DNA from 4 places in the Micromonospora sp. NPDC020750 genome. Region 4 is predicted to be linked to each of the others. Evidence: riboswitches for the same ligand, from Rfam matches in the RefSeq annotation. Region 4 holds a riboswitch; each other region holds the start of a gene.
What was found. Region 4 has a riboswitch for cyclic di-AMP ahead of ACH4T9_RS23135 (NlpC/P60 family protein). Riboswitches for the same ligand answer to the same signal wherever they lie in the genome.

Region 1 (5,765 bases), on a different contig from region 4:
CTGAACATCTCCCGGGAGATCCTCCAGCAGGACCGCCAGATCCAGGCGGTGCGCCGCCGGCTGGTGAAGAAGATCCTCTCCACCGTCAAGGAGCTGAAGGCCAACGAGGCCGAGAAGTACCGCACCTTCTGGTCGGAGTTCGGCCCGGCGTTGAAGGAGGGCCTGCTCGACGACCCGGACAACACCGAGGCGATCCTCGACATCGTCTCCGTCGCCTCCACCCACGACCCGGCGGAGCTGACCGGCCTGCGCGACTACGTCGAGCGGATGAAGGACGGCCAGGGCGACATCTACTACATGACCGGCGAGTCCCGGCCGATGATCGAGAACTCGCCGCACATGGAGGCGTTCCGGGCCAAGGGCTACGAGGTGCTGGTTCTCACCGACCCGGTCGACGAGGTGTGGGTCGAGCGGGTCGGGCAGTTCGACGGCAAGCCGCTGCGCTCCATCGCCAAGGGCCAGGTCGATCTGGACACCGAGGAGGAGAAGAAGGAGGCCGAGTCGGCCCGCGAGCAGCAGCGCCAGGAGTACGCCGACCTGCTGACCTGGATGACGGGCCGGCTCTCCGACAGCGTCAAGGAGGTCCGGCTCTCCACCCGGCTGACCACCTCGCCGGCCTGCGTGGTCGGCGACGCCCACGACATCACCCCGACGCTGGAGAAGATGTACCGGGCGATGGGGCACGAGGTGCCGCAGGTCAAGCGGATCCTGGAGCTGAACCCGGGGCACCCGCTGGTCGAAGGGCTACGCAAGGCCCACGAGCAGGACGCCGGGGCCGACGCGCTCGGCGACACGGCCGAGCTGCTGTACGGGATGGCGTTGCTGGCCGAGGGCGGCGAGCTGGCCGACCCGTCCCGGTTCACCCGCATCCTCGCCGACCGGCTGGCCCGGACCCTCTAGCCGCCGCCACGCACCGCGCGCCGGGCTCCCGGTCGACACCGTCGACCGTGGACGCCCGGCGCGCGCCGTTGCGCGTCCCGCCGGGCGGGGCCCCGGACGGGCGGGCGGACCGGGATAATGGCCCCATGCTTCGGGGGCGGCTGCGCGGGTTGGTGTCGGTGTCGATCGGGCTGCTCCTGCTGCCAGGCTGCTACGGGCCGGAGCCGCAGGTCGACACGGTCCGGACCAGGGAGCTGGCGATGCAGGACGCCGGTCGCAAGGTCACCCGCGTCGAGCAGGCCGTCGCGCGGGAACGCCGGTACCCGCACCCGGCGCAGCGGTACGCCCGGGAGGCCGCCCGGGTTGCCGGCACGGAGGTCATGCGGATCGACGACACCCGGACCGGGGGCGGGGTCTCGCTGATCGTCCGCGTGCACGGGGTGGCCACGGCGGTCGACGCGTCCGGCCGGTCGATGGACGAGACGTTCGACCTGCCCGTCTGCTATGCGATCAGCGTCGAGCAGGACGCCATGGACGACCGGGTCGACGAGGTGTCCTGTCCGGACGGCTCCCCGCTCACCGTCTCCGTCGACCCGGAACTCCCGGGCTCCGCCGAGGACGACCTGCGCCAAGCCCTTCCCACCGGCGGTGCGGCCACCGAGCAGGCCGTCCGCGCGGCGGTCGACGGCCTCGACCTCGAGCCTCTGGTCACCCGGCAGGTCGCCGCCGTGGGTGGGGTCGTGGGGGTGGCGCTGCGGGCCAGTCAGTACGACTGCCTGCTGGCCCGCGTGGAGGGTGGACGGGTCGAGGTGTGGCGGCCCGCCCGCGTGCAACTCGCCCCCGGGGAGCTGAGCTGCACGGCCGACACCGCCGTCGCCGGGCACGGCCGTCGACCGCCCCACTGAGCTGTGTGGGCGATCACCGAGCGTTTCCGGCATCCGATGTACGCAATCGGACCCCGATCACAATCAGTGACTGGCCGGGGTTGTCCGTTGACGGTTCACCCTGATCAGACTCGGCCCGGTGTTTGCCCTGCATTGCTTGTGAAGTCTCGCAAGTCGACGGTGTGGTCCTTCGCCCGAGCGGGTGAAGAACTTCACAAGAGGTGGGCACCCGTCACCAACGGTGCCTAACGTCGATCGAGTCCGCGAATGCGGCGACCACGGTCGGTAACGCCTAGTCCTGCCGCCGACCGTCGGTTCCCTTGTCAGTAAGGCAGGAGCGGGGGACCCACACGTTCCTCGGTGCACCGCACCTCGGGGTGAAGCCGCCTGAGGCGGCCGGGCTCCTCGGCCCGAACCCGACAGCTCACCTCGCCGGCGTGGAGGAATCACACATGGCAACTGAATACACCGCCCGCCACCGTCGGGTGACCGTCCGCCGCGCCGCCGTCGGCACTCTCGCCGCGGGCGCCCTCGCCGGGGTCGTCGCCCTGGCCGGCCCGGCCGCGCCGGCCCAGGCCGCGGTCAACTGGGACGCCGTCGCCTCGTGCGAGTCCGGCGGCAACTGGCACATCAACACCGGCAACGGCTACTACGGCGGCCTGCAGTTCTCGCAGGGCACGTGGGCCGGCTACGGCGGCAAGAAGTACGCGGCCCGCGCCGACCTGGCGACCCGGAGCGAGCAGATCCGCATCGCCGAGAAGGTGCTCGACGGCCAGGGCATCGGGGCGTGGCCGACCTGCGGCAAGAAGGGCGGCTCGACGAAGGGCAGCGCGAAGTCGGAGCGGAAGTCGGAGACGAAGGCCGCCCCGAAGGAGCGGTCCTCGCGTACCGAGAAGCCGGCCTCGCGCAGCAAGCGGGACACCACGAGGAGCGCCCCGAAGGGCGCTCCGTCCAGCGGCGGGATGACCTATGTGGTCCGGTCGGGCGACACCCTCTCCAAGATCGCCACGGCGCAGGGTGTGCGGGGCGGCTGGCGCGTGCTGTGGGAGAAGAACGAGCGGGTCGTGGGCGAGCACCCGAACCTGATCTTCCCGGGCCAGCGGCTCAGCCTCTGAGTGCCCGCCGGGTCGGCGCGACCCGGCGTCCCGGTCCCGGGGCACCCAGCACCGGAAGCGCCCGGCCGGATTCTCCGGCCGGGCGCTTCCGCGTCCCCGACGGGCACGCCACCCGGGTGAAGTGCTCGCGGGAGCAGCGTCACAGCCCCGCAAAACGAGTCGGCCGCCGGTCCCGTCGCCGGGCACAATGGCGCGATGTCGCGCCACACCGCCGCCCTGCTCGACGACCTCGACGAACTGCCGTACCGGGAGCGGATGACGACCCTCGCCGCCCGGGCCCGGGCCCTTGCCGCCGCAGGCCGGCTGGACGGAGTGCTCGCGGACCTGCGGGCCGGGTCGACGTACCACCGGTTCCTCGCCGTGACTGCGGCCCAGGTCGTCGGCGACCGGGCCGGGACGGCCGCCGCCCTCGACGACCCGCACGCGGCGATCCGGGCCGTCGCGGTCCGTGTCTGCCTGCGCGCCGGCTGGCTCACCGCCGACGACCTGCACCCCCTGCTCGCCGACGCCCCGGCCGACCTGCGCCGGCTGGTCTACCGGTCGCTGCGGTCGCTGCGTCGCCCGGAGGTCGCCGACCGGCTCGTCGACGCGGTCCGCGACCGGTTCGGCGACGCCGAGGCGGTCGCGCTGCTGCCCGCCTGTGGCCCCGACACGGTACGCCGGCTGCTGCCCCTGCTCGACCACGCGCTCGGCGGCGGGGCGGCCCTGGCCGGCCGGCACGCCGGGGTCCTGCTCGACCACGCCGAGGCGACGCTGCCCGGCCTCGACGGCTCGGAACGCTCCCGCTGGTGGGCGGCGCGCGCGGGCGCGCTGCTCGGCACGGCGGTCGGCCACCCGGAGCGGGTGCTCACCCTGCTCGAACGCCACGCCCCGGCCGACGGGCTCCCCGGCGACCTCACCCGCTACGGCGTGCTTGCCGCGGCGTCCCCGGCCCGGGTGCTCACGCTGCTGACCGACCCGGCCCGCGCCGGGTGGCTGGGCCGGGCCACCCTGCCCCCGGCGTTGCTGCGCCGCCTCGCAGCGCTGCCGCCGGCGGACCTGGTCACGCTCGCCCGGCGGCTGCGCGCCGACGACGCCCGCCTCGCGGCGCTGCTGGACGCGCTGCCCCCGGCGGCGCGCGGCACCCTGTACGACGCCGCGCTCGCCGACGTCGAGACGGCCGCCGCGATCCCGTCTTCGGCGGTCATGGCGGTGCTGCCCCGGCGCTGGCGGGAACGGGAGGCCCGCCGGGTGCTCACCCTGGAGCGGGTCCGTGCCGACGAGGCCGCCGTGCGGGCGTGGAGCGCCGAGCTGCCCTGGCCGGAGGCGTCCGCGGCGCTGGTGCCCGCCCTGCGCGCCGCCGACGCGGGGGACCGGGCGACGGCGTACGAGCTGCTGCTCACCGCCGCGCGGCGCAGCGACGACCCGGCGGCGGTGGCCGAGGCCGTGGCCCGGCTCGTCGGGCTGCGCAACGAGCAGGACCCGGTCCGTTCGGCGGCGCTGGCCACCCTGGCGACCATGGCCCGGCCGCTGCGCGCCGACTCGCGGCCCGTGCTGGCCACGCTGGTCACCGACGCCACCCACGCCCGGGACGCGTCCACCCGCACGCTGTCCGCGCTGGGCGAACTGGCCTGCGGGGTGCTGCGCCACCACGTCGACGAACCGGAGCTGCTGGGCTGGGCGCTGGACACCCTCGACGCCCTCCTCGGCGGGCACCACCTGCCCCCGCTGGGCCGGCTCGACCACGGCCTGCGCCGGGGGCAGGAGCGGGTCGTCCTCGACCGGCTCCTGCCCTGGATCACCGCCGGGACGGCGCGCGGCGAGTTCACCCCCCTGTTCGCCGTCACCCGCGCGCTGGGACGCCGGGCGTGGCGGCTCCCCGCGCTCCAGGAGCTGCTGCACCGGGCCACCGGCCCGGGCAACGTCTCTTCGGTCGTCCGGAACGCCGCCGACCTGTGGCTGGCGGACCCGACGCCGCGCGGCGAACGGGTCGCCCTCCTGCTCGCGGCCGATTCGTCGGTGATCACCTTCGAGGCGGTGTGGCGGACGGTCTGCGGGCGGCGCACCGACCTGCTCGACCGGGTGCTGCTCGGCCCGCCGCCGCGCGGGGCGTTCCTGCCGGCCGGGCCGCGCTGGGTACCCGGGCATCCGTGGCACGTCGACCGCTGGCTGCCCCGGCACCGGCGGGCGTACGTCGACCTCCAGGCCCGGGTGGTCCGGGACGCCGGCCAGCCGATGCACGCCCGGGCCGCCGCGCTCGCCCGCGCGGCGCGGGTTCCCGACGCCGGCCGCGACCTGGTGCTGCGGTACGTCGACTCGGCGAACGTCACCCTCGCCGAGGCGGCCCTCGGCGCGCTGCCCTGGACCGATCGGCCCGAGGACGCCCTGACCACGCTGCTCGCGCACGCCGACGACGACCGGGCCCGGGTGGCGATGTACGCCGCAGGCCGGGCCGCCCGGTTCGTCGCCCCGTCCGCGCTGCTGGCCCGGCTCGCCGGCATCGCCCTCGGCCGGGGCAGGGTGACCAGCCGCAAGGAGGCCGTCCGGCTGCTCGGCCGGCACGGGCCGCCCGAGGCGGTGCCGCTGCTGCGGCAGGTGTGGCAGCAGCCCGACCAGCACCGCGATGTCCGGGCGGCGGTCACCTCCGCCGCCCGGCAGCGGCTACACACGCCGCAGAGCTGGGCGGTGCTCGACCTGGCAGTCGGCGGCGGCCGGGAGGACACCCTGGCGGTGTTGGCCGCCGGGCCGCACGAGGTGCCGGAGCCGCACCGACCCCGGTACGCCGGCCTGGTCGTCACCGCCTGCCGCAGCGGCGACGGGGTGGTCTCCCAGGCGGCGCTGACCCGGCTGGTGCAGTGGGCCCGGTGGGCGCCCGACGTCACCGACCTGGTCGTCGAGGCGCTGACCG
Region 2 (5,765 bases), on a different contig from region 4:
TCCAGCAGATCGGTTCCGAACATCGTTCTTACCTCCTCGGGGTGCCGAAGCTTGCGGCCACTTCGGCTTTTCGGCTAGGGCAGGGCTCGGGCGCCCCGCCCACCGGCATGGTCCGGCGGGCCCGTCCGCCCACTCGGGCAGTGCCCCGCCGGATCCGGCCGCAAACCCGGCCCGTCCGGCGGCGGTCCGTCCGGCGGCGGTCAGCGGACGGACACCACGGCAGCGCCACGGGCGAAGTCGTCGCCGTCGTCGTCATCGTCGTCGTCACCCGCGCCGCCGAAGCCGCAGGCCAGCATGAGAGCGAGCAGTGCGCCGACGCCGGCGAGGCCGGCCAGTCTCCGGATCATGAGTGGTCCTTCCGTGGTACGGGTGACGGGCGCCACCGAGCGTAGGCGGGGCGGGCAACGGCGGCGGTGAGCTCTCTCACCCGGTCCGCTGTGGGCGGGGCGGGGCGCGCCCGGCGCACAATGTGCGCGCGAAGGTCGGGGGTCACCGTTACCCTGGGTCGGCGACGTCGGCTCCGGGTCGATCGTCCGCTGAGCAGGACGTGAAAAGTCCGGATAAGGGCCGGCCCGCTGTGCCCTGATCCATGAATTGCTCATCCCGAGGGGTGGCGACCGAGGCCATCGGAGGAATACTCTCGGTCGCGGCCCGCGTACTGATGAGGCGCCCGTGAACGGGCGAGTGGAGGTGCTCGCGTGAGCCTGTCGATCGTGAAATCGGTACTGTCGGGTGGTGTCATCGAGATCGTCCCGCGCGGCGAAATCGACGTCGACACCGCGTACGAGGTGCGCGAAGCCATCGCAGAGGTGCTCGCCAAGGGGCGTCCCGCCCGCATCGAGCTCAACATGCGCCTCGTCACCTTCATCGACTCCGTCGGTATCAGCGCGATGGTGGCTGGTTTCCAGACCGCCGAGGTCAGCAGCGTGAAGCTGGTCGTCACCGAGCCGAGCCGGTTCGTGCACCGGCAGCTCTGGGTGACCGGGCTGCTCGGCCTGTTCGGCGCTCCGGAGCCCTACTACGCGGGTGCCGGCGCTGCCACCCCCGAGGTGCTGCCCGGCGCCTGACGGCCGTCCGCGCCGGGTGCCCCCCCGGGGCGGTTCACCGTGGGCCGGTCACCTATGGGCCGGTCACCTATGGGCCGGTTCACCGTGGCCGGGGCGGTGGTCCTTCCCTCCGGGGGTCGGGTGGGGGACGATCGGGACGTGCTTCGGCGAGACACCTTCCAGTATTCGGTTCAGGCCCGCTGCCCGCGGGCCGAGGCGGTGGCGCTGCTCGGCGACCCGGCCCGGCAGGGCGAGCTGCATCCGCTGATCACGCGGGTGCGCCGGCTGCCGCCCCGGCCGGGCGCCCGGGTCAGTTATGCCATCACCGACCGGCTCGCCGCCGGGCCGCTGCGCTTCCCGGTGACGTACCAGGCGGACGTGCTGGTCGCCACCGACGACGAGATCGTCACGGTGGCCCGGCAGCGGCCGGCCACCACCGTGCGCAACCGCACCCGGCTGCGTGACGAGCCGGGCGGGGTGGTCCGGATCGACGTGGAGATCACCCTTGCCGCCCCGGCGCCGCTGTTCCGGTACGCCTTCCGGCAGGCCCGGTCGGCGCATCTCGGGCTGGCCCGGAGGTTGGGAGAGGTGCTGGACCGCGCCGGGGACGGCCCGGCCCAGCCGGCCTGAGCGGCGCGGCCGGGCCCACGGCTTGTGCGTGTGGCCCCCGGACGGCGGGGGCCACACGCCGCGCGGTCAGTACACCGACAGGTGCACGTGGTTGGTGTGGTCACTGGACGGGTCCCCGTTGCCCCCGCTGTACGACTTCCAGCCGCTGCTGGGCAGCCAGATCTGCCTGAACCAGATCACGTACAGCACGGCGAGGTTGTCCGCGTTGCGGATGTAGTACGCCGCCAGGTTGTTGCCGTAGGTGCGGTCCCCGCCGGAGGCCACCCCGCCGAAGCCGCCCTTCTGGGCGGCGAAGTCGCACGCCCGTCCCTTGGGATGCTCGCCGGAGCCGCTGGGCCGGTGGCAGGAGACGTACCGGGTGAAGCCGGCCGACTTGGCCTGCTGGAGCGCGTGCAGCGTCCGTGGGGTGATGCAGCCGTTGGCCGGGGTCGGGTCGTTCACGCTGCACGACTCCGACGGCCAGGACCCGTCGGAGTTGCGCTTCGCCGGGGTGGCGTTCGCGCTGGAGGTGCCCCGGTTGGCCCCGTCGCCGCTGGCGCTGGTGCTGGCCTTCTCGTTGGCCACGGTCAGGGCCTGCTCGGCCTGATCCTTGCGCTTGGCCATCACGGTGACCTGCTTGCGCTGCTCGCGGATCTCCCCGTCGAGGGCCAGCCGGGTCTTGGCGGCCTGGTCCCGGGTCTCCAGCAGGTCGCGCAGCGCCCGGTCCTCGTTGGTGGCGACCGCGTCCAGCGCGGCGACCCGGTCCAGGAAGCCTGCGGGGTTGGTGCTGTTGAGCAGCGCGGACACCGGGCTGAGCCGGCCCGACTTGTACGCCACGCCGGCGATCTCGTCGACCTTGGCGCCGCGTACGGTCAGCTCCGCCTCGACCGTCTTGAGCTGGCTGCCGAGCTGCTGCTGCCGCTTGACCGAGCTGGCCAGGGCTCTCTTGGCGTCCAGGTAGCCCTTGCTGGCCGCTTCGAGTTGGGCGCGCAGGGCGGGGGTGCCGCCCTCCTCGTCCTGGCCGGGCGTGGGGGCGCGCAGGCCGGTGGGTGGGGCCGCGCCGGCCGGGGCCACCGGCCCGAACCCGAGGCCGACGGCGAGCGTCAGCACCAGCATCGCCGCCATCCGGGCGGCGGTCCTTCGTACAGGTGCCACTACTGGCATACGTATGTCCTTCCGTCAGTCGCCGACCGGGTTAGCTGACGGGTTCGGGACGGAAGATCCCTACCACTCAGGCGGATGCACCCCACGAACATGGTTCCCCGGCTCGCCAGGAGGCGATTAGGCGGCGGCCACCGCAGGCGCCGGAGGGCGCCGCCCGGCGGAGGCCGGATGAGAGCTTACCGGTGCGGATGAGACCCCCGCTGTCTCCGTGGCGGACGGTGCGTGGGCCAATACTGTCAAAACCGGCATGCAGGCACAATACACCACTTAATTGATGGGTGTGGGTATCACCAGCCGGTCGGCCCGCAGGGGCCCGCCGACGCCCCGGGCTCCACCTGCAACGTGGCGTGCTCGATGTGGAAGTCCTCGTGCAGGGCGGTGCGGGCCGCGGTCAGCACCGCGCCCACCTCGGCGTCCGGCGCCATGGTCAGGTGGGCCGAGGCGACCTCCATGCCGGAGGTCAGCGTCCAGACGTGCAGGTCGTGCACCTCGACCACGCCGGGCACCGCCGCCAGCCGGTCGTGCACCGCGGTCACCTGGAGGTGTTCCGGCGCGGCCTGCACCAGGATGCGCACCGCGGCCCGCCCGAGCCGCCAGGTGCGGGGCAGGATGAACACGCCGATCGCGACGGCCACCAGTGGGTCCGCCCACCACCAGTCGGTGACGGCGATCAGCGCCGCGGCGCCGATCACCCCGACCGACCCGAGCAGGTCGCCCAGCACCTCCAGGTACGCCCCACGCATGTTGATGCTCTCCTTCGCCCCACTGCGCAGCAGGGCGAACGCGGCGACGTTGGCGAGCAGGCCCAGCGTCGCCACCACGAGCATCGGGCCGACGGTCACCTCGGGCGGGTCGCCGAACCGGCGGACCGCCTCGACGAGGACGTAGACCGCGACGCCGCTGAGTAGGACGGCGTTGCCGAGCGCGGCGAGCACCTCCAGCCGGTAGAGCCCGAAGGTGCGCTGAGGGTCGGCGGTGGCCCGCCGGGTGGCGGTGATCGCGGCCAGCGCCATGCCGATGCCGAGCACGTCGGTGAACATGTGCCCGGCGTCGGAGAGCAGCGCCAGCGAGCCGGTGCCGAACGCGGCCACCGCCTCGACGATCATCAGGGTGGCGAGCAGCCCGAAGGCCGCCCAGAGTCGCCCTGAGTGGCGGTCTGCGGCGTTCGCCACCGCGCCGTGGTGGTCATGACCTGCGCCCACGCCAACACCCTCCGTCCCCGATCCGAACCCGATTTAATGTATGCTCACATCGCTATGTATGCAAGTAAAAGTCGGGCGTCCGACCGGGGACGTGGGTGCCGGCCGGTCAGCCGGTCGGATCGATCGTGGTCAGCCGCTGGGTGGCCCGGGACAGCGCCACGTACAGCGTCCGCACGCCGGAGCCCGGATCGGCCCGGATCTCGGCCGGGGCGACCAGCGCGACCCCGTCGTACTCCATGCCCTTGGCCTGGAGACTGGTCACCACCTGTAGGCGCGGCGCGGCCAGGCCGGCGAGCCAGCCGGCGACCTCGTCCCGGCGCGGCACCGGCGTGATCACTCCGACCGTCCCCTCCACGTCGCGGAGCAGCGCGGCGACCGCCGCGACGGTGGCCCGTTCCAGCTCGGCCGGCGGCACGGTCAGCACGACCGGCTCCACGCCGGTGGACCGCACCGCGCTGGGCAGCCTGAGGTCCGGGTAGAGCCGGCGGATCTCCGCCGCCGCCACCGCGAAGATCTCCGCCGAGTTGCGGTAGTTGGTGGTCAGCTCGAACTGGTGCCGGCGCCGCCGGCCCAGCGCCTGGTCCCGGGCCCGGGTCAGCTCCTCCTCCGCGCCCGTCCACGCGGTCTGCGCCGGGTCGCCCACCACCGTCCAGGACGCCAGCCGGCCGCGCCGGCCGACCATCCGCCACTGCATCGGGGAGACGTCCTGCGCCTCGTCGACCACCACGTGCGCGTAGTCGCGGTAGTCCTCCGGACGCTGCCGGGCCGCCTCCCGGGCCGCCCGCTGCCGGTCGGCCTGCGTGCTCAGCTCCCGCACGCCCCCGGCGAGCTGGAACGGGTCCCGCTTGGCCCGCTTCGGCTGCATCGGCTTGCCCAGCAGCGCGTCCAACTCGTCCAGCAGGGCGATGTCGGCGATCGTGAGCCCCTCGGCGTCCAGCGTCCGGTAGGCCTCGGTGAGCAGACCGATCTCCGCCCGGGACAGGATCCCCCCGGCGTACCGGCGCAGCCGGTCCGGGCGGGCCAGCCAGCCCAGCACGTGCCGGGGGTGCAGCCGGGGCCACCACGCCTTGAGGAACTCGCGGAACTCGGACCGCTCGGCGATCTCGTCCTCGAACGCGCGCTGCTCCGGCAGCCGCCCGACGTTCATCCGCCGGGCCTGGGCCCACAGCGCGGCGAACACGCCGTCGAAGCCGGCCCGGCGCGCCTCGTTGCGGCGGGCCCCCCGGGACAGCGCCCGGTCCCGGATGCCGTCCAGCTCCCGGCGGTCCAGCCGGAGCAGGGCGCCCCGGTAGAGCAGGCGCAGCTCGCCCGGCCCGCCAGGCACCGCGTCCCGCGCAGCCTGCTCAAGCACCCGCCGCATCCGCAGCGATCCCTTCACCGCGGCCACCTCGGGCGGGTCGGTGCGGGTCGCGTCCATCCCCGGAAACAGTGAGCCGAGCGAGTGCAGCGTCGCGGTCTCCTCGCCCAGCGACGGCAGCACCGAGGCGATGTACTCCACGAATACCGCCGACGGGCCGACCACCAGGATGCCGCCGCCGGCGTACCGGCTGCGATCGGAGTACAGCAGGTACGCCGCCCGGTGCAGGGCGACCGCCGTCTTGCCCGTCCCCGGGCCGCCGGAGACGATCGTCACCCCGGAGCCGGGGGAGCGGATCGCCTCGTCCTGCTCCCGCTGGATGGTGGCGATGATGTCGCGCATGCCCCGGCCGGTGGCCCGGGACAGGGTGGCCAGCAGCGCCCCGTC
Region 3 (5,765 bases), on a different contig from region 4:
GGTTCCCGTCGCGCAGCCACTGGATCCGGGCGATCAGCTCGCCCGGGTCGGTGGCCGTCTGGGCGCGGACCGCCGGGGGATAGCTCGTCTCGGCGACCTGCCGGTCGAAGCGTGCCGCGGCGTCGCCGTCGGCGAAGGAGTGCCCGAGGTCGTGCCGGGCCAGGAACGACATCATCGTCTCGAACCTGGCCCTGTGCCCGTTGTTCAGCGCCGTGTAGTCCGCCTCGTCGTAGAGCGCGACGGCGTCCACGTCGGCCGACACGTCCTTCATGATCCGGTGCGGGATGTCGAAGTACCGGGCCAGCTCCAACGTGCGCGAGTCGTGCGCGAACAGGTAGCCCGGGGTGCCGGTGATCAGTGCCGTGATGGTGCCGTGGATGCGGGTGCCGAAGTTGAAGTCGAACCCGGACAGGTAGTCCATCCAGGTCCACGGGTCGACGAACATCCGCACCTTGTCCTCGACGAAGAGCGGGTGCGAGGTGTGGATCGGGATGGCGGCCTGCTTGCCCCGCTCCTCCGGCAGGTCGCCGTAGAGCAGGGTGCCGAGGGTCTTCAGGTCCTGCGGGAGGTAGCGCAGGTTCGGGTAGCGCTGGTGGTGCGAGGTGATCACCTTCGCCATCGACCTGACGTACGGGGAGACGGTCAGCGCCACCCGGTCATCGACGGTGAGCGTCGCCTTCCGCTTCTCCACCCGCAGGCTGTCGCCGTGCAGGAACATCGACGGGCAGCCGATCACGTCGACCGCGGAGAAGCCGAGGCTGCGCAGGTACCCCTCGGTGATCTCGCCGCGCACGCCGATGCTGTGCGACCGGTCGAGCACCGCCTTCACGAACGGCTTGACCACGTCGTCGATCGGTCGCAGGTACTCCCGGTCGCCGTTGACGTCGGTCTGCGCGCCGACGCCCAGCACCACCACCGGGATCTTCAGCCGCTCGATGAGCCGGGTCATGTTGACCAGCCGGTGGGTGTAGCTGCGCCGGAACGCGTTCGCCAGCGGCACCACGAAGACGTCGTACCGCTCGTTGATCTCGTCCGCGTCGCGCGGGTTGGCCTGGAACTTCGACGAGGTGATCTGGGCCGTCGAGGTCCGCAGGATCTTGTGCGCCGAGTGGCTGAACACGAGGTTGCCGGTGTTGTCACCGATCCAGTTGCGCTCGAACGTCTCCTCCGGCGAGTAGACGTCGAACGGGCCCTTCTTGGCCCGGAGCAGGATCCGCTGGTGCATCGGTGCCGTCCTTCTCGTCGTGTCCACCCCGTCGAGGGTGCGCCGGCGGGCGCCGACCAGGCGTGGCCCCACGAGATCGGGGCACGCCCGTTGGTTCCGAGACCGCGATATTAGGCCATCGGACACCTGCTTCTGGCATTCACGTCTCCCGGCGAGCGCCGACGCGAGGGCCGGGCGGGAACTGCGGGTAGGGTGCCCGGCGGGCGGCACCCACCGGCCCGCCACGACGCGGCGGCGCCGGCTGCCCGGCGCGACACGAGGCGAGGAGGCGCGGTGTTGGTGACCCTGCGGACGGACGGACCGCCGGCATGACCAGCACACCGACCGTCGTACGACCCGAGTCGCCGGCCCGCCCGGCGAGCCGGCTGCCCTCGCTGACCGGGCTGCGCTGGATCGCCGCCCTGCTGGTCTTCGGGTACCACGTCGGCACCATGCGGATCGTCGCCGAGCCCGACTACCAGGCCGTCATCGACTGGCTGTTCACCCTGGGCCTGTCCGGGGTGGAGTTCTTCTTCATCCTCAGCGGGTTCGTGCTGGTCTGGTCGGCCCGCGACGGGGACCGCCGCCGCGACTTCTGGCGCCGCCGGCTAGCCAAGATCTACCCCAACCACCTGCTGATGTGGGCGGCGGTGCTGCTTACCGGCGTGTGGGTGTTCGCCGACCCGGTCAACCCCCGCGCCGCGGTGGAGAACCTCCTGCTGCTCCAGGCCTGGGACCCGACCCCCGGCTACTTCTACAGCGTCAACTCGGTGAGCTGGTCGCTCTCCTGCGAGCTGTTCTTCTACTTCTGCCTGCCGTTCGCGCTGCCGCTGGTCCGCCGAGCGCGGCCCGGGGTGCTGTGGGCGGTGGTGGTCGCGGTGCCGCTGCTGATCGTGGCGCTCTGGCCCGGTCAGCGCCTGGTGCCGCAGGAGAGCACCTGGTGGTTCACCCAGGTCTTCCCCGTCGTGCGGTCCCTGGAGTTCTGGATGGGCGTCGCCGCGGCCGAGCTGCTGCGTCGGGGGCGCTGGCGGGGCCCCGGCCTCACCGCGGCCAGCGTGATCTTCGTGGCCACCTGGGTCGTCGCCTCGCAGTGGATCCGCGCCGAGCTGTGGGCGGCCCTGCTCGCGGCGGCGTACCTGTTGGTCATCGCAGCCGCCGCCGCCGCGGACGTGCGCGGGGCACGGACGCCGTGGCGGTCCCGGCCGATGGTCTGGCTCGGCGAGGTCTCCTTCGCCTTCTACCTGGTGCACGTCTTCGTCATGGTCACCGTGCTGCGGCTGGCCGACCGGCTCGGCGTGGGGCTGCCCGGCTGGTGGGGACCGCTGGCCGTGGTCGGCTTCCTGCTGGTGAACCTGGGGCTGGCCGCGTTGCTGCACCGGTGGGTCGAGATGCCGCTGACCCGCCGGCTCGGGCCGCCCCGCCGGCCCCGCCCGCCGGCTCCCGGCGGCGGGACGGTCCCCGGCGACCCGGCGGGGCCGCCCGGGCCGGCGACGACGGCCGCCCCCGCACCGGCGCACCCCCGCGAGCAGGTCGCGGTCCCCGAGCGGCGCTGACGGCCTCGCCCGCTGGCACCCGGCCGGGTCGGCTGACCCGACCCGACCCGGCCCCGGTTGGTCGCGGTGCTGCCCCGAATTTCTTTATGACGCCGGTCACATCGCTCGGGTAAACGGGCAGTCGACCCATCGGGGCGGGTCCACCGACATAACTCGCCGACGATCAAGACTGATCGTCCGGTTGTCGCCCGAGGGCACCCCGAAGGCCCCTAATCCCATTGAGTCACGTCAGTTCCCAATGTGCCGCAAGAAAGCTGATCGGAGAGGGTTTACGCAGGTAGGAAGGGCTTGGCAGGGCCTCGACCGGCCAGTAATGTCGGCCCGTCCGGTGCGGTACCCGATCGCAATAGGCGACGCCGCGCCGACCCGCTCAATCGTGACCATCACGAACCGGGGACCCAGTGCACATGTGGGGTGAATCCGCGGGCCACGGCCCGCGGTAGGGCGATCTTCCCGCCCGAATCCGTCAGCTAACCCGGTAGGCGGTGTCGGAAGGAGTGCCATCCTCGTGCAGCGCGACCCCATCCCTCGGTTGTTCCTCCACCGCGGCGCCGTGGTGCCCGCGTCCGTCGCCCCCGGGCTGACGAACTGACCGGCGCACCCGCCCGTACGCCCGGCTGACCGGGCATCTTCCCAGAGCTGACCTGACCGGCTGTGGACGTCTCGTCCACGCCACCGTGCGACGACGCATGCCCAGGTGCCCCCGCTCTCCGCCCCATCCCCGTGGAGGAACACGTGAACGACCACCTCAAGCGGCAGTTGCGACGTCTCGCCACCGAGCGCCCGTACCAGGTCGTCGCCGGCTCGGCCGCGGCGCTCCTGCTGGCCTCCGGCACCGGTGTGTTGCTGGCCGGCACCGACGACACCCCCGCGCCGCGGCAGACCACCAACGCCGCCGTGGCCGAGATCGCACCCCGCCTCGACAGCGCGGCCAGCCGCGCCCAGGCCCGGGTCGGCGCGACCGAGTCCTCCAGCGCCTCGCCGTCGCCGAGCGCCACCACGGCCGCGCCGAACCCCGACCTGACCACCAGGGCAGCCCCGAAGCAGACCACGGCGAAGCCGGCCACCCCGAAGTCGCCGTCGTCGAAGGTTCTCGACTACGCCTACCAGGCGCAGACCACCTACTACTACTGCGGCCCCGCGGCGGTGCGCAACGCGCTCTCCGCCACCGGCGTCGGGAGTACCCAGGACGGGCTGGCCAGCCGTCTCGGCACCACCGAGATGGGCACCAACTCGGCCGAGGACACCACCCGGGTGCTCAACGCAATGGTCAAGGGCGACCCGTACCAAACCCGGATGATCCCGGGCGGCGCCGCCACCGGGGCCCAGATCGACCGGCTCAAGGCGGACGTGGTGAAGGCGGTCAGCGCCGGGCGCGGCGTCGTGGTGAACATCGCCGGCGACGCCACCGACGTCGACGGCGGCTGGCACTCCTTCCCCGGCGGCCACTACATCGCCGTCGTGGGCTACCGCAACGAAGGCCGTACCGTGCGGATCGCCGACTCGGCCAACCCGGCCGCCTCGGCGTACTGGATCAGCACCACGGCCCTGGCGCACTGGGCGGCGACCAGGGGCTACTCGGCCTGATCACCCTCCCCCCACCGGGCCCCGGCTCTCCCCGTGAGCCGGGGCCCGGTGCTGTCCCGCGCCGTCCGGCATCCGCGGCCGTCCAGGTGCCGTCCGGCACCGCGGCCGTGACCGAACCCGTCAGCTCCGGCCTCAACCCTGTGACGCGAACTTCTTGATCATTGCGGGAAGCGGGCGGGGGAGGGCGGGGTCGGGCGGGGGGTGGGTGGGGTCCAGGTCGGGGTCAGCTCGCGGCGGGCCGCTGCCAGGAACGCCTCGGCGTACTGGTGGGTGGGGAAGTCGCCCAGGTAGCGGGAGCGGGTGGCCCAGCGGGCCGTTGCCTGCGGGTCGGTGTCGAGCAGCTGACCGAGCACCTCGTCGAGGTTGGCCGCGTCGCGTCGCAGTACGTAGCCCGAGCCGGCCAGGGGGAACCGCTCGACGAACCGGTCGCCGTCGCCGCCCATGTCCGTGACCGCGTACGGCTTGCCGGAGTAGAGGTAGTCGGAGATCACCCCGGAGACGTCCGAGAGCAGCGCGTCGGAGCGGTTCACGCAGTCGACCAGGGACATCTCCCGGCTGGCCGCAGCGCCCCAGACGTGCTGCCGGCCGGTGCGGGCCCGGTCCGCGGCGAGCAGCTCCGTGAGCCGGGCGAGCTGCCGCGCCGACCCCGGATTCTGCCCGGTGTACGGGTGGGCGCGCAGGATCACCGTCGCGCCCCGGGCCAGCAGCCCCCGGACGAGGGTTTCGCCCACCGGCAGGGAGCAGTAGTTCGCGTCGGCGTGGTGCCCGGTCCAGGTCGGGGTGTAGAGCACCGTCGGGTTCGGCAGACCGGTTGCCGGCTCCCGGCGTACCTCGATCGACTCGACCTGCGGGCGGCCGACCACGACGAACTTCTCCGCCGGGATGTCCACCCCCGCGCGGGCGTACCGCTCGATCGCGGCCGGGCCGGCCACGAAGATCCGGTCGAAGATCGCCGAGACCGGGTTGGCGCTGGGCGCCTTGTCGCTGTCGCCGTGGTGGATCTGCACGTGGGTGAGCTGGGTGAACCGGATGCAGTGGCTGTTCTTCGCCCCGTGGTTGACGTAGAAGGCCACCTTGAGACTCGGCACCAGCGCCTCGTCCATCGCCTTCAGGGTGGGGCAGTACACCACCGGCGCGGTGGTGGCCGCGGCGATCGGGGCGAGGAACTCCGGCTCCCGCACCATCACGAGGAACGGCCGGCCGATCCGCTCCAGGTAGGGCAGCCACATGGTGACCTGGTACTCCGACCCCGGCGGGGCGGAGAAGTGCAGCAGGAACTCCGGCTGGTACGCCCGCAGCGCCCGGGTCACCGCGCCGCCCCCGGTCCCCGGCCGGAACCGCCTGCGGGCCAGGTCCAGGGCCACCGCCCCGGCGCCCGCGCCGACGCCCAGCGCCAGCAGCAGGGCGACGAACGCCGGCAG
Region 4 (5,765 bases):
GCCGAGATCAAGCGGCTGAAGGCGTCGATGCCGAAGACCGTGGTGTCCGTCGAGGGCTGCCCGACGGTCACCGGCGTGATCACCACGGCGGCTCGGATCGCCATCAGGACCGCCTGCGCGCAGGTCGGCGACCCGTATGTCTTCAACACCGCCGGCCCGAACACGTTCGACTGTTCCGGCCTGACCCAGTACGCCTACAAGGCGGCCGGGATCTCGCTGACCCACTTCACCGGGGCCCAGTGGAAACAGGGCAAGGCGATCCCGCGCTCGCAGGCACTCCCGGGCGACCTGGTGTTCTTCTTCGCCGATCTGCACCATGTCGGCCTCTATCTGGGCAACGACAAGATGGTGCACGCCGCCCGGGTCGGCAAGCCGGTCAACGTGAGCAGCATCAACACCATGCCGGTCGCCGGCTTCCGCCGACCCGGCTGACGCCCCCGCGCGGCTCCGGTGCGGGCGCGCGCAGCCAGGAGTCCCCGGCCCCCGCGAAGGCCGCCCGGACCTGATGCCACGCGAGGCCCCGCACCCGAGCACCGTCCACGACGAAGGCCCCCGGTCACCCGACCGGGGGCCTTCGTCGTGCCGAGGGGCGACCGTCAGCGGGGCGCGCCCAGCGGGGACGGCACCAGGTTCACGTCGGCGCGGTCGACGTACATGATCCGGTGGCCGAACTGGATCTGCACGTACTGCTTCTCACCCCGGATCACCGTCCGGTCACCGGGGGCCGAGCCGTCGAACGTGGTGGCCCGGTAGTACTCGCCGGGCAGCACGTTGCCGACGGAGTACCGCTGGCCGGCGGAGAGGGTGTACTGCAACGGCGAGATCGGCTGGTACGGCACGCCGGCCGGGTATGCCGCCTCCTCCGGGTACGCCCGCCCGTACACCGGGATCGTCGCCTTCCCGGCCTTCGGGGTGGCCACCAGGCCGACGGTCCAGGCCGCCGTGGGCGCGGACGCCGGGTTGTGGAACCACGCCTTCTGCCCGAGGTACCAGATCGCCGTCCAGTCACCATCACGGCCGGCCAGGGCGTACGTCTGCCCGGTCGACGCGCGGGCGCCGTGGTCCGAGACGGCCATCGTGGCCGGCGAGCCGTTCGGACGCAGGGCGATGTCGTTGACCAGCGGCGCGTCGGCGCTCGGCGCGCTGCGCAGCACCACCGCCGAGGAGCCGCGCGAGGGGCAGGGCACGCCCGCCGTCACGCAGCCGGTGAATGCCGGCCGGTTGGTGGCGAAGTCGGGGTCGATCCGCACCATGCCGGTCAGCGGGGTGCCGGTGTTGAGCTCCGGCGCGCGCAGCAGGTCGAAGTAGTGCGACCAGTCCCAGTACGGGCCCGGGTCCCAGTGCATGCCCCGCACGTTCGCCGCGACGGTGCCGGGGACGTTGTCGTGGCCGATGATGTGTTGCCGGTCCAGCGGGACGCCGTGCCGCAGCGCGAGGTACCGGACCAGTTTCGACGAGGTGCGGTACATCGCCTCGGTGTACCAGGTGCCCTGGGCGGCGAAGCCCTCGTGCTCCAGCCCGATCGACTTGGCGTTGACGTACCAGTTGCCGGCGTGCCAGGCGACGTCCTTGGTCTTCACGTGCTGGGCGATGTGCCCGTCGGCCGAGCGCAGCGTGTAGTGCCAGCTCACGTAGGTCGGGTCCTGGACCATGTTGACCGTGCCCGCGTAGCTGCCCTCGGTGTCGTGGATGAGGATGTACTCGACCTTCTGCCGCTTGGGCCGGTCGGACAGGTCGTGGTTGCCGTAGTCGCCGGGGTCGGCACCGAGCGACTGGTAGGGGGCGGGGATCCACTCGCAGGAGATGGTCGACGGGCACTCCAGGCCGTCGGGGCGCGCCGGCAGGCGCAGGCCGAGCCGGTCCAGCCAGGACTTCTGCGGGGTCACCGCCCGGGCGGCGAGGGTCACCCGCTGCCCGTCGTCGGTCACCCGGCTCTCGCCGCCGGCGATGGTGCCGAAGACCTCGTCGGCGAAGGCAGCCGCCGCGTCGGCGCCGTCCGCGCCGGCGTACCGGGCCACCGCGCCGTACCAGGCCGCCGGGTCGGTGCCGGCCCCGACCGGGGCGCCGATCTGCCGCTGGTACGACGCGAGCAGCGCCGCCCCGCCCCGGATGTTCGTCGGCGCGTCGGCGCGCAGGGCAGCCTCGTCGGCCCCGGTCAGGGTGGCGGCGGTGTCCAGGGTCTGCAACGACGCCGCGGTCGGGGCCTCGTCGGCCGAGGGCTGGGCGGCGGCGGGGGCCGGGCGGGAGTCGTCCCCGCGCGGGTCCTCGTCGCCGGAGTCGTGGTGGGTGCCGGTGGGCAGGCCGGTCACGTATTCGGCGTCGGTGAGGTGCATCGGCCCGTACCCACCGCTGGTGCTGGGGGTGCCGGCGTTGGTGTCCCAGCGGGACTGGAGGTAGGAGACGCCGAGCAGGACGCTCTCCGGCACGCCGTACTCGGCGGCGGCGTCAGCGTACTGCTGCTGGCGGTTGGGGGTCTGGCCGGCCGCGGCCGGGGAGGCGGTGGTACCGAGGGGCACAAGGGCCGTGGTGGCGGCCACGGCGGCGGCGAGCAGGATCCGTCTGCTCGACGACACGACAGAACGGGGCATCGAACCTCCTGGTTGGGCGTCGGATGAGGTCACCCTTCCGCCGTCGTCCTCCCACGTCAATAGCTTTCCACCAGGTGTCGCGATGTGAAGGAATCTTCCGCACGGTGGCGTGGTATGGCGTGTCATCGCCCGGCGGGTTGCGGATCGATAACGGGCGTCTCTACTCTGGTCAATCGTCGGCCGGTAGCTGTATCGCCCAGCCGGGCGGTGACGGTCCGACACCGCCGAGTCGCCTCCGGGCGAGCCGGGGACCCAGGTACGCCGGGGTGAATCCGCAGCGCCGCTGCGGTAGGGCGCTCTCCCTTCCCGCCCGAACCCGTCAGCTAACCCGGTAGGCGGTCAAGGAAGAAGGAGAACGGAGCCAGGTGGCACTCCCTGCCCTGCGGCGCCCGTCACGCCGGTCGGCGCACGCCGACCGGATGCCGGTTACGCCGCGCCCACGCTGGTCACGCTTCACCACCGCCCTCGCCGCACTGGCCGGCGCCGCCGTCGTCCTGACCGGCGCCCCGACCTCGGCCCAGGCCGATCCCTCGATCGCCGAGATCGAGCGGCAGATCGACCAGGACTGGAACAAGCTCGAACCGCTCATCGAGCGGCACAACGCCACCCGTCAGGACCTCGCCCTCAAGCGTCGGCAGGCCGACGCCGTCGCCAAGCAGATCGGGCCGCTGCAACGCCGGGTCGACGAGGCGATGGACAAGGTCAGCGGCCTCGCCGTCGAGGCGTATAAGAGTGAGAACCTGTCGGCGGTGAACGCGCTGCTCGGCAGTCGCTCGCCCGGTCAGATGATGGGACAGTTGGAACTGCTCGACCAGTTCGCCGAGCGCCAGCAGCGCGACATCCGGGCGGTCATCGACCTCCGCGACGAGCTCGATGCGAAGAAGAAGCCGTTGGACGAGATGGTCACCCAGCTCGCCCGCACCGAGGCGCAGCTCGCCGCCAAGCGGAAGCAGATCAACGCAGAGATCGACCGGCTCCAGAAGCTGCGGCTCAAGGTGTACGGCACCGGCGGTGGCGGCGCGCTGCGTCCCGCTCCCTGCCCGGCTGCCTACCCCGGCGGCGGTGCGGGGGTCGCGGTGAAGTTCGCGTGTGCCCAGATCGGCAAGCCCTACGTCTGGGGCGCCGAGGGCCCCAACTCGTACGACTGCTCGGGCCTGATGCTCGCGGCCTGGGCCAAGGCCGGCGTGTCGCTGCCGCACAACGCGGCCCAGCAGCGGTCGGTGACCGCGCGGGTGAGCCGCGCCGACCTGCGCCCCGGCGACCTCGTCTTCTACTACGCCGACCTGCACCACGTCGGCATGTACGTCGGCGGCGGCTGGGTGGTGCACGCCTCCCAGGCCGGCCAGCCCGTCAAGATGAAGCGCATCGACGACGGCCAGATCCACAGCTACGGCCGCCCCGACTGAGCGGCGAGGGGCCCGTTCCGCGGGACGGGCCCCTCGACCACGCCCGCGCCGTCAGCGGGTGGGCCAGGTGCGCCAGTTCTGCCAGGAGCGGCTCGGCGTCGGGCCGCGCTGGCCCTGGTACCGCGAGCCGTACACCTTCGACCCGTACGGGTGCTCGGCCGGCGAGGAGAGCCGGAAGATGCAGAGCTGGCCGATCTTCATGCCCGGCCAGAGCGTGATCGGCAGGTTCGCCACGTTGGACAGCTCCAGCGTGACGTGACCGGAGAAGCCCGGGTCGATGAACCCGGCGGTCGAGTGGGTGAGCAGCCCGAGTCGGCCCAGCGAGCTCTTGCCCTCCAGCCGGCCCGCGAGCTGGTCGCCGAGCGAGATCACCTCCAGCGTGGAGGCGAGCACGAACTCGCCCGGGTGCAGCACGTACGGCTCGCCGTCGGGCACCTCGACCGCCGAGGTCAGGTCGTCCTGCTGCACCGACGGGTCGATGTGCGTGTAGAGGTGGTTGTTGAAGACCCGGAAGAGCTTGTCGAGGCGCACGTCGATGCTCGACGGCTGCACCAGGGTGGGCTCGAACGGCTCCAGCGCGAGCGTGCCAGCCTTCAGCTCGCTGACGAGATCGCGGTCGGAGAGCAGCATCGGCACACCATAGCGACCCTGGTCGGCGGGCCTGTCATCGCCTACGGCGACCGGCGCGCCGCGCTCGCCTGTCGAACACGTGTTCGATAGAATGCCCACATGGCTTCCTGGTCCGAATTCGCCGCTGACGAGCCACGACTCGCCGGCGGGATCCGCCTCCTCATGCAGCAGTACGGGCCGGGCTTCGGCTACCTGGCCACCGTCCGCGCCGACGGTGGGCCCCGGGTGCACCCGGTCTCCCCGGTGATCACCGACGACGGGCTCTTCTGCTTCATCGTCGACTCGCCGAAGCGGCGCGACCTCGAACGCGACGGCCGCTACGCGCTGCACTCCTTCCCGCCGGAGGACAGCGACGACGAGGCGTACGTGGCGGGGCACGCGTGGCCGGTGACCGACCAGGCCCGGGTGGCCCGGCTCGCCGAGCTGGGGCGGGCCGCCCCGCAGGTGGACTGGCGGCTGTTCGAGTTCACCGTCGACGTGGCGATGCTCGCCCGCCGCTACCAGGGCGGCGCCGTCTTCCCGGGCGGCGGGCCGGGGCAGCCGGCCGTGCAGGTGTGGCTCGACCCCCGGTCCGCCGGTGACCCGGGTGGCGCCCCGGTGGGCGTACCGGATCAGGGGCCGACCCGGCACGCCTGCGGCGCCCACCGCGCGGCGGCCTGACCCCCGACGACGCCGGTGCCGGCCCCGTCGGAGGACGGGGCCGGCACCGGAGGGTCAGGAACAGGGGTGCGTCAGGCCGCGCGGTACGCGTTCCACGCGGTCAGCATCCGGCTCGCCTGCCCGGCGGTGAACTGGTGCATGCACGAGTCGTAGGTGTAGTCCATGAAGTTGGTGATCGGGTCCTTGCCGGTGGCGGTGCAGGTGTCCCGCCCGGTCGGGCACTCGTACGCCGGCGACGCCTCCGCCGGGGTGTCGCTCACGCTGTCGCCCGAGCCGGAGCAGCCGCCCTGGAAGGTGTGGTACAGGTTCAGCCAGTGGCCGACCTCGTGGGTGCCGGTGTCGCCCTGGTTGTAGTTGGTGGCGGTGCCACCCGGCAGCGACTCGTTCAGGGCGACGACGCCGTCCATCTTGTCGAGGGTGCGCTTCGGGAAGGTCGCCCAGCCGAGCAGGTTGTCGCTCAGCTCGCCGAGGTAGATGTTCA

Region 1: another riboswitch for cyclic di-AMP. It lies ahead of ACH4T9_RS16225 (transglycosylase family protein); the one in region 4 lies ahead of ACH4T9_RS23135 (NlpC/P60 family protein).
Region 2: another riboswitch for cyclic di-AMP. It lies ahead of ACH4T9_RS13325 (coiled-coil domain-containing protein); the one in region 4 lies ahead of ACH4T9_RS23135 (NlpC/P60 family protein).
Region 3: another riboswitch for cyclic di-AMP. It lies ahead of ACH4T9_RS28265 (C39 family peptidase); the one in region 4 lies ahead of ACH4T9_RS23135 (NlpC/P60 family protein).

Annotation. Positions count from the first base shown of each region.
Region 1 is NZ_JBIRTH010000004.1:547,697-553,461, forward strand. It holds gene htpG (molecular chaperone HtpG) at 1-900, shown strand, start outside; gene ACH4T9_RS16220 (hypothetical protein) at 1,026-1,784, shown strand; cyclic di-AMP (ydaO/yuaA leader) riboswitch at 2,063-2,216, shown strand; gene ACH4T9_RS16225 (transglycosylase family protein) at 2,216-2,878, shown strand; gene ACH4T9_RS16230 (hypothetical protein) at 3,074-5,765, shown strand, end outside.
Region 2 is NZ_JBIRTH010000003.1:594,850-600,614, reverse strand. It holds gene ACH4T9_RS13345 (hypothetical protein) at 1-23, opposite strand, end outside; gene ACH4T9_RS13340 (hypothetical protein) at 201-347, opposite strand; gene ACH4T9_RS13335 (STAS domain-containing protein) at 699-1,067, shown strand; gene ACH4T9_RS13330 (SRPBCC family protein) at 1,206-1,676, shown strand; gene ACH4T9_RS13325 (coiled-coil domain-containing protein) at 1,743-2,819, opposite strand; cyclic di-AMP (ydaO/yuaA leader) riboswitch at 2,824-2,953, opposite strand; gene ACH4T9_RS13320 (cation diffusion facilitator family transporter) at 3,107-4,021, opposite strand; gene ACH4T9_RS13315 (HelD family protein) at 4,128-5,765, opposite strand, start outside.
Region 3 is NZ_JBIRTH010000011.1:246,848-252,612, forward strand. It holds gene ACH4T9_RS28255 (polysaccharide pyruvyl transferase family protein) at 1-1,225, opposite strand, end outside; gene ACH4T9_RS28260 (acyltransferase family protein) at 1,534-2,757, shown strand; cyclic di-AMP (ydaO/yuaA leader) riboswitch at 3,115-3,257, shown strand; gene ACH4T9_RS28265 (C39 family peptidase) at 3,481-4,344, shown strand; gene ACH4T9_RS28270 (CDP-glycerol glycerophosphotransferase family protein) at 4,503-5,765, opposite strand, start outside.
Region 4 is NZ_JBIRTH010000007.1:358,943-364,707, reverse strand. It holds gene ACH4T9_RS23145 (NlpC/P60 family protein) at 1-432, shown strand, start outside; gene ACH4T9_RS23140 (N-acetylmuramoyl-L-alanine amidase) at 597-2,588, opposite strand; cyclic di-AMP (ydaO/yuaA leader) riboswitch at 2,801-2,941, shown strand; gene ACH4T9_RS23135 (NlpC/P60 family protein) at 2,954-3,994, shown strand; gene dcd (dCTP deaminase) at 4,046-4,624, opposite strand; gene ACH4T9_RS23125 (pyridoxamine 5'-phosphate oxidase family protein) at 4,724-5,284, shown strand; gene ACH4T9_RS23120 (zinc metalloprotease) at 5,356-5,765, opposite strand, start outside.